One region of the Pseudoalteromonas 'SMAR' genome, then DNA from elsewhere that is predicted to be linked to it. Evidence: predicted binding sites of a transcription regulator. Region 1 holds the regulator's gene; each other region holds the start of a gene.
What was found. Region 1 encodes ArgR, which controls arginine synthesis, uptake and breakdown. Its sites were predicted from a motif close to ANTGAATANNTATTCANT; they were not measured.
Positions count from the first base shown of each region.

Region 1 (3,215 bases):
CTGGTTGTGCGAAGAACTCAGCGTCGCCAGTGTTACCTTGTACATAAGCGTACTCTAGTACTTCTTCACCCTGTAGGCCTTTCACTAGAGAGAAGCAGAAACGCGCTGCTGCTGCACCCATAGAAAGCGTCGCAGAGCCGCCACCGGCTTTTGCTTCAACCACTTCAGTACCAGCGTTTTGGATACGCGTTGTGAGTGCCGCAACTTCTTCATCAGTAAACTCAACGCCTTCAACTTGAGAAAGCAGAGGAAGGATCGTTGTACCTGAGTGACCACCAATAACAGGGATCTTCACTTCAGACACGTCTAGGCCTTTTAGCTCAGCGATGAAAGTTTCTGCACGGATAACGTCAAGTGTCGTTACACCGAATACGCGAGCTGGGTCATAAGTACCTGCTTTTTTGAATACTTCAGCAACGATTGGAACCGTGCCGTTTACTGGGTTAGTGATCACACCAACAAGGGCCTTCGGACAGTTTTTAACAATGCCTTCTGCCAACGTTTTGATGATGCCCGCATTGACATTAAATAGATCCGCACGGTCCATGCCCGGCTTACGCGGCATACCTGCAGGAATAAGTACCACATCAGCACCAGCAAGCGCAGGGTCTAGGTCGTCTTTACCGTAACCTGCTACTTTCACCGCAGTTGGGATGTGAGATAAGTCAACTGCAACACCCGGTACAACCGGTGCAACGTCATAAAGCGCTAACTCAGAGCCAGCTGGAAGACCGTTTTTTAGCAATAAAGATAGAGCTTGACCGATACCGCCAGCGGCACCTAATACAGCAACTTTCATGTGAATTCTCCATAATTTGAAGGTGGAATTGAGTGTGCAGTAAAGATAATGAAAAGCGCTAGTAAACACAAATTAATCGCGCTTATTTTCGAGATTTTTTGACTAATGTCTTAAGCAAAAGTGTAAAGATCGTGACACTTCGCGCTTTACAGCGATAAACTAGGTACGCTGAGTCTGGATACGGTGTTGGGTATTTCGGCGCTTTTGTGTAGAATTTAAAGATTAGCCGTAGAAGAAGACAAGTTATGCAAGCGCAAGAAAAACAAGAAGCCCTTATCAAAGCCTTTAAAGCCATTTTAAAAGAAGAAAATTCTGGCTCACAAGGGGAAATTGTTGAAGCACTTAAAGAGCAAGGTTTCGACAATGTCAGTCAAAGTAAAGTATCTCGTATGCTCAGCAAATTTGGCGCCGTTCGTACCCGCAACGCCAAACAAGAAATGGTTTATTGCCTGCCTGCAGAAATGAGTGTACCCACGGCAAAAAGCCCACTGCGCCAGCTTGTGGTTGACATCATGCACAATGAAATGATGATCATTATTCGCACCAGCCCCGGAGCCGCGCAACTAATCGCTCGATTACTAGACTCACTAGGCACCGCAGATGGGGTATTGGGAACCATTGCTGGTGATGACACCATTTTTATCGCACCTGCGAAAATTTCGGAAATTGACGTTACCCTCGACAAAGTCAAAACTCTGTTTGATAACGTCTGATCCCGCAACCAATACGGGTTCGGATCACTCCGGCATTTTTGCCATCACGGTTAAAAACTCCAAGGATGGCGCGAAAAACGCGGAGCCCATGTCGGCACTGCTGTAATCCAAAATAGGATCGTAGCGCTGGCCCTCCCCTAGGCGACTTTGTAATACCTCTGCAAAGGCATCGCCTCGGGCACTGCAGCTCATATACAGGCTGCCTTGTTCAAAGACATCGCCAAAGGGCATGCTTTGATTCAGTAATAGAGGTTTACCCTGCTGATCTTTCAGTTCTGTTGCTTGCGCATGGTTAAACTCGCTCGGCTCGGACAGTAAGTCATTATCGAGGCGAGTTCGGCCCATCAGTTGCTCTTGCTCAGCGAGCGACAGCGCTTGCCAGCGCATTAAATCAAACTTAACTCGTTGAACGTGAATGTAGCTACCGAGGTGATCTGCGGCATTGGGGTTGTGCACCAAAGCGACTTCTCTTTTAGTACGTCCACGGGGAGTATCGGCGCCATAAATAAAGCCATTAAAGTCACGGCCATCTAAAAAACGAAAGGCTCGCACATGGGCCACCAGCTCCACCATACCATTAAGCATGTGTAGTACGCTTTGCGCAAAAATATGATTCACGTCTTCGCGATCGGAGCGAATAACATACAGTAAATCGAACGGCTGGCTATGCACCGCGTGCTCTGCTTGAGGGAAGTGGGGGAAACTGTGCAGGCCCTTAGGGATAAACTCAGGGTAAATGTGCGGCCAATATTGTGCACCAACGGCGACAAAGCTCGACAACATGGATTCCGAAAAGCGGTCTTCCAACTCCTCTTGTAAACGCCCACAATTGGCTAGCGCCGCGCGCAACGCTTCATCTTGCCCTTCGAGCACGTTGAAGAACAAATGCAAGCCGTGTAGGTTTGCTTCAGCACATACACCGGATTGGGCAAGCGCCATGCTCTACTCCCTGTTCTATTCATTTACTGTTAAGAAAAGAAATTTACAGCATGTGCCTTAATTTTTAAAGAGACAGGTTGATTTAAGTCCAGTGGATCGCTGGCAGGATGCGCCACTTCCAGCTCTTGTCCCTGAAGAGCAACACGATAAATGTACTCAGTACCCATAAAGCGCTGCTGTAAAATATCGACACCGCCTTGAGGGCTGTTTTCTAACGTGACGTGCTGTGGGCGTAAATACATTTCCCCTTTGGCATTATCATTTCCCAGCTCTATCAACGACTGCACCGCACCAAACTGGGTTTCTACCGCCGCGCCATTGACCCGCTGCGCTGGAATATAAATTCCCTGCCCTAAAAACTCTGCCACCATTTTGGTGTTAGGTCTTTGGAACAAGGTGCGCGGCTCTCCAACCTGAGCAATTTTTCCCTTGTCCATAATCGCTAAGCGATCGGCAAAAGCAAACGCCTCTTCTTTGGAGTGACTGACAAAAATGGCCGACACTGCTTGGTTTTTAATGATTTGACGAATTTCATTGATCAGCTGAAAACGAACCTGCGCATCAATATTTGAAAAAGGCTCATCGAGCAGCAATAAATTAGGCCGATAGGCTAACGCTCGAGCAATGGCAACGCGTTGCTGCTGGCCCCCTGATAACTCATGAGGATAGCGCGAGCCAAACTGCTCTAGCCTAACCAGTTCGAGCATTTCATTGACTCGCTGACGACGTTCTTGGTTGTTTTTTTGCGTTAACCCAAAGGCAAT
Region 1 is NZ_JBLWMW010000005.1:126,198-129,412, forward strand. It holds gene mdh (malate dehydrogenase) at 1-799, opposite strand, end outside; gene argR (transcriptional regulator ArgR) at 1,045-1,512, shown strand; gene ACNKW2_RS04120 (Dyp-type peroxidase) at 1,537-2,451, opposite strand; gene ACNKW2_RS04125 (ABC transporter ATP-binding protein) at 2,481-3,215, opposite strand, start outside.

Region 2 (3,215 bases), on a different contig from region 1:
TGTTCTAGCCAGGTTTTATACGGGTGACGCGATTTCAGGTCTTGATCGATTTCATCGGACTGCCAAATCTTGCCGTGTAGAGTATCGACAACCAATAATTCACCAGGACCCACCCTGCCTTTTTCAATGACTTCGTCAGGGGCATAATCCCAAATTCCCACCTCAGAGGCTAAAGTAATAAAACCATCTTGAGTCAGTACATAACGCGCCGGTCGTAAGCCGTTTCTATCGAGGTTACATGCCGCAAAGCGACCATCTGACATGACAATTCCGGCAGGACCATCCCAAGGCTCCATGTGCATCGAGTTAAAATCGTAAAACGCTCTTAAGTCTTCGTCCATGGCACGGTTTTTTTGCCATGCAGGGGGCACTAACATACGCATAGCACGGAATAAATCCATACCACCCGCTAGAAATAGTTCCAGCATATTATCCAGACTGGAGGAATCCGAACCGGTCTCATTGACAAAAGGCGCGGCGCTTTGTAAATCAGGCAGTAACGGCGATGCAAATTTATACGCTCGTGCTTGTGCCCATTGGCGGTTACCTTGAATGGTATTAATTTCACCATTATGAGCTAAGTATCGGAATGGTTGAGCCAATGGCCAGCGTGGTTGAGTGTTGGTTGAGAAACGCTGGTGAAACACACAGATTGCGCTAGTCATACGCATGTCTGCCAAGTCACTGTAAAAAGTGGGCAGGTCAGCAGGCATCATTAAGCCTTTATAGACGGTCACTAAACCTGAAAGGCTGCAAATGTAAAACTGTTCATCTTGCTCTAAGCGCTTTTCAATTCGGCGTCTGGCAATGTACAAGCGGCGCTCTAAGTCTTTTGGCCGCCAACCTTCAGGGGCGCCGACAAACACTTGCTTAAATTGCGGTAACTGTGCCTTAGCAATTGGCCCTAACATGGATGGATCGGTGGGCACTTCACGCCAGCCAATCGTGGTTAAGGTTTCTTTTTCTAATTCTTGTTCAATAACCTGGCATGCTTGTGCTGCTAATTCGTCGTCTTGATTAAGGAAAATCATACCTACGGCATAATTTTTTCCTATGTGCCAATTGTTTTCCGCCGCGATAGCTCGAAAAAAGCTGTCTGGCTTTTGTAATAATAGTCCGCAGCCATCACCTGTTTTACCATCGGCAGATATGCCACCGCGGTGCTCCATACGGTCTAGGCCAGTAATGGCTGTACGGATCAATTTGTGACTGGGCTGGCCACTAACGTGCGCGATTAAGCCAAATCCACAATTATCTTTTTCTAGTTTTGAGTCGTATAACATGACCCCTCCCCCTTGCTACAACAACCAACAGCCTATTGCGATATGGCGAGCTGCTGGCAGATATCCAAAATTAGCCTTGATTGCAACTCGAGTCAACACAAAAATGAATACATATTCATTATCTTGAATATTTCTCATTGGTAAGACAAGTTAGCCAATTAGCCTATATTTTATCATTTTGAAAATATATACCATAGATTTGCAAAATGACACCGGTATCAATCAAGGAAGTTTAACGATAAAAAACTAAAAAAGAGACGTTAACGTAAACGTAAACCAAGAACCTAATGAATAAATATTCACTAACTCCGTTTTTCATTCACCTTGAAAAACGTACGATTCAAGACCGCAGATGATTATCTATGCAATAAAGCTCATAGCTAAGGTTTACGTGCACGTAAAGTATAAGTAAATAAAGTGACTGTTTTATGTTTCAGCCGCGACCAGTTGTTGCTTATCACAATGACAGGAATTAACGCTGGCAACAGACAAAGTAATGATTAATCGGGATCTTAAGTTTCGCGTCAGTAAGCTCTGCTCGGTAATGAGGCATGCTGTGGCCAGGGAGCTTCGCGGCACCACTGAGAGTGTTTGCAGAAAAGCTGTAACAGCTGTTGGCTTGAGTGGCTAAGATATTTTTAATACTAAGTGGGTATACACTTACTGCTGACATTGGGTGAATGTTAATGAATGTATAAAGGTAGGAAAAAGGCAGAGTCGCCTCTGCCTAATAGCAATTCGCTTAATTAAAGTGTCAATTTTGCCAATTGCTACAAATGCGATTACTGTGCAGCTTCTTCTTCGTCTTTTTTGTACTTCGCAGCAGTTTCTGCGATTAAAGGTTGAAGCTCACCTTTTTGGAACATCTCAATGATGATGTCACAACCACCAATGAGTTCACCTTCTACCCACAGTTGTGGGAACGTTGGCCAGTTAGCGTAGTGTGGAAGTTCAGCACGGATGTCTGGGTTAAGCAGCACATCTACATAGGCAAATTGTTCGCCACATGCCATTAGCGCTTGTGATGCTTGTGAAGAAAAACCACAATTAGGAAGCTTAGGTGACCCTTTCATGTAGAGTAAAATTGGGTTTTCTTCGATCTGTTGTTTAATCTTGTCAATAGTTTCCATTAGTTACCTCAAAATGACGATAGCCCGTTACTCATTTCATAAGCACGATTTGCTGCAGTATACCTTACAGTTAAGCGCGGATTAAACCGTAAACTCGCTGCCACAAGATACAACGCCCTAAAAGTAATCAGCCAGGCGTTATCACTGCAGATAATCGACCTATATTCACATAGAATGTGTATTATGAGTCATTAAGTTATGAGCACACATTGCTGTTTGCTAAAACTTGAGTAAAATAGTCAGGAATTATAGTATCACTATATAGGTCGATCGTATAGAAAAGTGGGCCGAACTCGGCTACCTTTCGTATCACGATTGGCAAATTAACCAAAAAAATGGAGATTAATATGGCATTTGAACTACCGTCACTACCTTATGCAATAAACGCTCTTGAGCCGCACATCTCTCAAGAAACGTTAGAATACCATCACGGCAAACATCACAATACGTATGTGACTAAGCTAAATGGTCTTGTTGAAGGTACTGACTTAGAAGGAAAATCACTAGAAGAGATCGTATGTAACTCTGAAGGTGGTGTTTTCAATAATGCTGCACAGATCTGGAACCACACTTTCTACTGGCACAGCCTAGCACCAAATGCTGGTGGCGAGCCTACAGGTAAAGTTGCTGAGCTTATTAACGCAAAATGGGGCTCTTTTGCAGCGTTCCAAGAAGCGTTCAATGACAAAGCAGTAAACAACTTTGGTTCAAGCTGGACTTGGTTAGTACAGCTTGCTGACGGTTCTCTAGATATTGTTAACACTTCAAATGCGGCAACTCCACTAACAGAAGATGGTGTGAC
Region 2 is NZ_JBLWMW010000045.1:5,337-8,551, reverse strand. It holds gene gltB (glutamate synthase large subunit) at 1-1,283, opposite strand, end outside; gene ACNKW2_RS16065 (hypothetical protein) at 1,756-1,956, opposite strand; gene ACNKW2_RS16060 (Grx4 family monothiol glutaredoxin) at 2,066-2,413, opposite strand; gene ACNKW2_RS16055 (Fe-Mn family superoxide dismutase) at 2,761-3,215, shown strand, end outside.
Region 2: the regulator ArgR is predicted to act here: its motif matches at 1,386-1,403, upstream of gltB (glutamate synthase large subunit).

Region 3 (3,215 bases), on a different contig from region 1:
CTGTGGCCAACCTGGATGCCACGACAATGAGTCGCTTATTGAAAACAGTTCTCAGCAATAATTGACTTTATAATCCCTTGGCTCGGTTTTATTTTTGTCATATCAAGAAACTCATTGGGCTGATGCGCCTGATTGATTGAACCGGGTCCCATTACAATGGTTTCACACCCCAGCTGCTGTAAAAACGGCGCTTCAGTGCAGTAATTAACCGCAATAGCGGCTTCACCAGAGAGGCGCTCCGCCATTTTTACTAACGCAGAATCCGTCGAGCCGGTAAAGGCGGGGATAGGTTCATGCATATCAACCACAGAAACACTGTTTGGGTATTGTGCGTTGATGGGGGCAACCGCCTGGAGTAGCATGGCCTGCAATTCTTTAACGCTGAGACCGGGCAGCGGGCGCATGTCCATGTGCAGTTCACAACAGCCGCAAATACGGTTGGCATTATCGCCACCATGAATATGCCCAAGGTTCAGTGTGGGATACGGAATTGCAAAATGAGGAACTGAATATTTATTCTTTAACTCCTCTCGTAATTGTAACAGCTGAGTAATGACTTGGTGCATTACTTCAATGGCATTGAGGCCACGTGCTGGATCTGAGCTGTGACCGGAGCGCCCAACCACCCGAAGCGCCGAAGTCATATGGCCCTTGTGGGTAAAGACTGGGGTCATATCGGTGGGCTCACCAATAATACAGCGCGCCGGTGTTAAGTTAGGATGCTTTGCCACCTGCTGTGCCCCAGCCATGGTGGTTTCCTCATCGGCGGTGGCCAGGATGATGAGCGGAGCGCTTTGCTTTTGTTCATCCAGTTCCGCAATAGCCTGTAAGACAAAGGCAAAGAAGCCTTTCATATCAATACTGCCAAGGCCATGTATTTTGTTGTCTTGCTCAGTGAGTTTAAACGGGTCAAACTGCCAACGGCTGTCATCAAATGGCACCGTATCGGTATGGCCGGCTAACATTAACCCTCCCTTACCTTCACCGCGCTTGGCGATTAAATTAAACTTATCTTTATCATTTTGCAGTGGCTCTACTTCTACGCTAAACCCCAAGGACTCACACCACTTTGCCAGTAACTCAATAACACCGCGATTAGACATATTTAGGTGGCTTTCCATGGCGCTGATAGAAGGAGAGGCGATCAAATGCTGATACATCGCCATGAACGAAGGTAATTTCATAAAAAATCCTAAAATATTTATTCAAAGTTCTTGCATAAAAATATAAAGGTGTTTACAGTGAATATCAATTCACTTTTTCAGCATAATTATATTGGAATGGCAATGCGACGATTTAACTTCAACAAATGAGCATAACCCCAAGTATTGATTGACGACTTTTGAGAACACCATGTTGAATGTATCTATAATCGGAGCTAGTGGCTACAGTGGCGTAGAGCTTGCCAAGCTGGTTGCTAACCATCCCAAGTTAACGCTTAAGGCGTGCTTTGTCTCTGCGCAAAGCCTAGATCAGCATAAGCTATTAAGCGAGCTTTACCCCGAACACAGTGGTTTGTTAGACATTGAATTGCAGCCGCTTACGGCCGAGGCCTACGAAGACATTGAGCAACACAGCGATTACGTGTGCTTGTGTACGGATCACCACGTTAGTGTTGAGTTGGCAGCAAAGTTTCTTGCTATGGGCAAGCGGGTATTTGATTTATCAGGCGGCTTTAGGTTGTCGAGCAACAGTGATTACCAAGACTACTACGGATTTTCTCATCCTCAAATAGAATGGCTGCAGCAAGCTAAATATGGCTTGGCAGAATGGTATGCCGATTCTCTGCACGATGCCCAGCTGATAGCAGTGCCTGGATGCTACCCAACAGCCGCATTAAACGCCTTAAAACCACTGCAGCAAGCAGGTTTACTTGCTGAGCAAAAAATCATTATTAATGCCGTTTCTGGGGTGACTGGGGCGGGCAGAAAAGCCAACCTCGGCAGTCACTTTTGTGAAGTTTCGTTAGCGCCTTACGGGCTATTTAACCACCGCCATAGTCCAGAAATTGAAAAGTATCTGGATCATCCGGTGCTCTTTACCCCGCATTTAGGCAATTTTAAGCGCGGTATTTTGGCCACCATGTATGTGCAGTTGCAGCCACAAGTAACGCCAGAGCAGGTTACTGAGGCCTACCAAGTGCTAGCAGACGAGCCATTGATCCGCTTAAAGGGCGCTGCCATGCCAAGCATTAAAAGTGTCGCCGGGCAGCCCTTTGTTGATATCGGTTGGCAACAGCAGGAGCAGCAGTTGATTGTAGTGGCAGCCATAGACAATCTACTTAAAGGCGCTGCGGGTCAAGCGCTGCAATGTATGAATCTTGCTGCCGGCATGGCGCATTTTGAAGGGTTGGGAGTAGCACAATGAGCAAACAAACATGGGTAATTAAACTGGGCGGCGCGGTACTCAATCACAGCGGCGCAGCCAATGCCGTATTTGTGGCGATGAAAGAAATTCAACAGCAAGACCCAAGTAAACAGTTTGTCATTGTGCATGGCGGTGGCGCCTTAGTGGATAAATGGCTTGCGGACGCCGGTTTTGCTACTGCCAAACACCAAGGTTTGCGGATCAGTCCGCAAGAGCAAATGCCTTATATTGTTGGCGCTTTGGCAGGATGTGCTAACAAACAACTGATGGCTGAAGCCATCACCGCAGGCCTCAGCCCGGTGGGGTTGTGTCTTTACGATGCCGGCTTTAGCACCCAGCAGAAACTCAAAGCATTAGGCCGGGTAGGCAGTTGCCAAGCCCATGAGGGCGGTATGCTAGCGCCTATTTTGGAATACGACCGCTTACCGGTGGTGAGTTCGGTGGGGATTGGCGCTGATGGTAACTTATATAACGTTAATGCCGACGAAGCCGCCGCCGCGATTGCCAGTAAACTCGGCGCAGAGCTTATCTTTATGACGGATGTCGCGGCGGTGCTCGACGGCGATAAGCAGCCACTAACCCTGCTTGATGGCGAGCAAATACAACAGCTGATCACTGAAAAGGTCATTGTGGGCGGGATGGAGGTCAAAGTTAAGACCAGTCTTCACGCTGCCCAACACTTACGACGAGGGGTGTACATCTCAAGCTGGAAAAAGCCTGAGAACTTAGTGGCACTGCTCAATGGTGAGCATGTCGGTACCCAAATTCAGCCGTAGGAAAGATCATGACAGGACAATTTTTAACGGGTCTTGAATTAGACCAAAGCAAGGTGTTGGCGCTGCTCGCGC
Region 3 is NZ_JBLWMW010000002.1:30,630-33,844, forward strand. It holds gene argE (acetylornithine deacetylase) at 36-1,184, opposite strand; gene argC (N-acetyl-gamma-glutamyl-phosphate reductase) at 1,357-2,367, shown strand; gene argB (acetylglutamate kinase) at 2,364-3,143, shown strand; gene ACNKW2_RS01435 (ornithine carbamoyltransferase) at 3,152-3,215, shown strand, end outside.
Region 3: the regulator ArgR is predicted to act here: its motif matches at 1,241-1,258, upstream of argC (N-acetyl-gamma-glutamyl-phosphate reductase).

Region 4 (3,215 bases), on a different contig from region 1:
CCGCAATAAACACCTTTTGACCAATGCCGGTGAGGTAATCAGCGGTTGGAAAGTCCATGGAAAAGAAGTGCTCTTCGAGCCATTGCCAAAATGGACTGTCGCCATTTTCATCCGACACACCGCGCATTTCTGCGATCAGGGTCTCGGCAAAACGGGCACGATGCTGGTTAATAAACATAAAACGTGCGCGCGACAGCAACTTGCCATTGGCACCTTTACGATAGCCGTCTTTTAAAAATAACGTGCATAGCTCTGTTGCACCGGTGTAATCGTTGCACAGAGTCAAAATATCCACTGCTTTGTAAACATCCAAAGTGCGTGACGAGTGGATCACTTTGCTTAAATGATAGTGATAAAACGCATCATCTAAACCCACCGCGGCTTCAATACCGCTCGTACCTACCACTTCACCTGTTTCACTGTCTTCCAGTACAAATAGGTAGCCTTCATCGAAAGGCTTATCGGCGTGCTTACCAAACGAAGCCACCGAACGTGCAATTTTCTTTTGTAATAGCTCTTCATTAACCGGCAGTGACGTAAAGCCATGTCCCGATTCGTGAGCAATGTTTAAAAGCGCTGGATAATCGCTTTCTTGGATTGGGCGAAGGATCATCATGAGCCCGCTTACTCCTCAAAATTATGGATGACAACAAGGCTGCCCATTGGCAGCCTCGCAAGCATATTAAGCGTTGTTAGCCACAACCGCGGCAACCGCTTTTTCAAAGCGCGCCATACCTTCACGGATGTCCGCTTCAGGGATAACCAGTGATGGTGTAAAACGAACCACGTTTGCACCAGCAACAAGTGACATCACGCCTTGCTTGATGCCTTCAACTAAAAACTCTTTCGCTTTGCCTTGATACTTTTCAGCAACCACGCCACCGATCAATAGACCTTTACCACGTACTTCACTGAAGACGTTGTGCTTGTTATTGATTTCAGTAAGTAGCTCACGGAAAAGCTGCTCTTTTTCTTTAACTCCGTTAAGCACTTCTGGTGTATTAACAGTATCAAACGCGGCTTCAGCTACGGCACACGCCAATGGGTTACCACCATAAGTTGAACCATGGGTACCCACTTTTAGGTGTGCTGCAATCTCAGTGGTAGTGATCATGGCACCAATAGGGAAGCCACCACCTAACGCTTTGGCCGTGGTCAGAATATCTGGTGTTACACCTAGGCCTTGGTATGCGTATAAGTCGCCCGTACGACCAACACCGGTTTGTACTTCGTCAAAAATAAGCAGTGCATTGTGCTTATCACATAGCTCGCGTACACCTTTTACGAAATCAGCATCAGGTGAAACAATACCGCCTTCACCTTGTAGCGGCTCCATCATGACTGCACAGGTTTTGTCAGACATGATTTCTTCTAGCGCTGCTAGGTCGTTATAATCGGTGTGCGCAACATCACCCGGCTTTGGACCAAAACCATCTGAATAAGCTGCTTGACCACCAACCGTCACAGTGAAGAAAGTACGACCGTGGAAGCCTTTGTTAAACGAAATGATTTGTGACTTTTCGGCACCGAATTTATCCAGCGCCCAACGACGTGCCAGCTTCAGTGCCGCTTCGTTTGCTTCTGCACCTGAGTTAGCAAAGTAGACTTTGTCTGCAAACGTGGCGTCGGTTAATTTTTTCGCTAAACGTAATGCCGGCTCGTTGGTCATGACATTAGATAAGTGCCAAATTTTTTCACCTTGCTCTTTCAGCGCGCCCACCAAAGCTGGGTGACAATGACCAAGACAGTTAACGGCAATACCACCAGCAAAGTCGATATACTCTTTGCCTTCTTGATCCCAAACACGTGAGCCTTCACCTTTTACTGGAATTACCGCAGAAGGGGCGTAGTTAGGTACCATTACGTCATCGAACAATTCACGATTAATAGTCATTTTATTTCCTCATATTTGGTGAGTGAAAGTGCTTCAAGGTAGTCATTCCTAATGGCTTACACGGCCTAGGCCTGTAATGTATGCGGATAACTATGCAGCCAATATGGCGCTGATTAAGTCTGAATTAATCCTTGATGGCACAATTTTCATACGCCTATTATTCCAGAAAAAGCCCGTTTTGTCTCATATCTCTCTGCCGTGGAGGCCTTGATATTCAAGGGTTTAACATATTTTCTCACCTTCAGTGAATAACTATTTAGGACATGTTTTATGGGCAAGGCAAGCGCTGTGCAGCTTTGCACAGCTCGCCAAGTGATGGGCTATGAATGAATAGTCGCAAAAAAAATTTTAGTTTTTTTTACAAAATCGTCAACTGGAGGTTATGGAAGGCACATTTTGCTAATTGTTTGCGCATCTCATCGCTGAGTTCAAGGTGCTGTAGTAGAAGTTCCGCTTCATCCTCTTCAATCAGCTGACTGTCTTTTAAAACAAGCATTTGCGCATAACCATAAGCTTTTTGCATCACCGTTGTTAACGCTATTGGGTCGGCTATTATTTTATGCGCATTGGGTAAATAAGTTTGCGTATACTCTTCCATGACGGCATTAAACGGCAAATACTTCAGTTCCATTTTTTCAATTAGCTTACGCGATAACTCAGCCGAGTGATTAACCAACAGGTTACGCAAAAATAACGGATCAGGCGCCAGCTCAAGTAGCGCTGAGTGGAGATCTTTTTGCTTTTTGTCGCGAGCAATTTTTACTTTCGCCTGCCAAACTTTTTCAAAGGTGCGCAAGTAAAGTCGAACTAAAGCGATTTTACCCAGCTCCAACAGCATGCCTAAGGTAAAAGCGTGCTGCTCTTTAACCCCATAAAATGGTGCCAGCTCTTTTGCGGCTATGGCGGTACTCATACTCAACTCACGCATTTTGCGCTTCATTAAAGCAAAAGGTTCGGTAGAGTGCGGCATCCAATGACGCATCGCCATGGTGGGGATCACCATTTGCAAGTTTTCTAACCCTAAGTAACGCAGTGCCAGCGCTGGGGTATCGACTTTTATTGCAGTGCCTTTGCTGTTCTTTTTACGGTACTGCGGCAAGTTAACCAAAGACACCAGCTCACGACCTAACCAACTTAGGTCATTCACAAGGGGTTCTAGGCGCCCCACAGACGCCGAACGCACCGACAAAAGGTCGAGCAACGCCGGTACGGAGTCTTGGATCCCAACCACTTCGTGGTAAATGTTATCTAGATCATTGATTTGTTTGGCAATGGCATCTTCAATCACCGAATGTAAATGCTTGCTCGCCTTGGCGATGTA
Region 4 is NZ_JBLWMW010000041.1:18,995-22,209, forward strand. It holds gene astA (arginine N-succinyltransferase) at 1-616, opposite strand, end outside; gene ACNKW2_RS15505 (aspartate aminotransferase family protein) at 683-1,894, opposite strand; gene ACNKW2_RS15510 (HDOD domain-containing protein) at 2,253-3,215, opposite strand, start outside.
Region 4: the regulator ArgR is predicted to act here: its motif matches at 2,138-2,155, upstream of ACNKW2_RS15505 (aspartate aminotransferase family protein).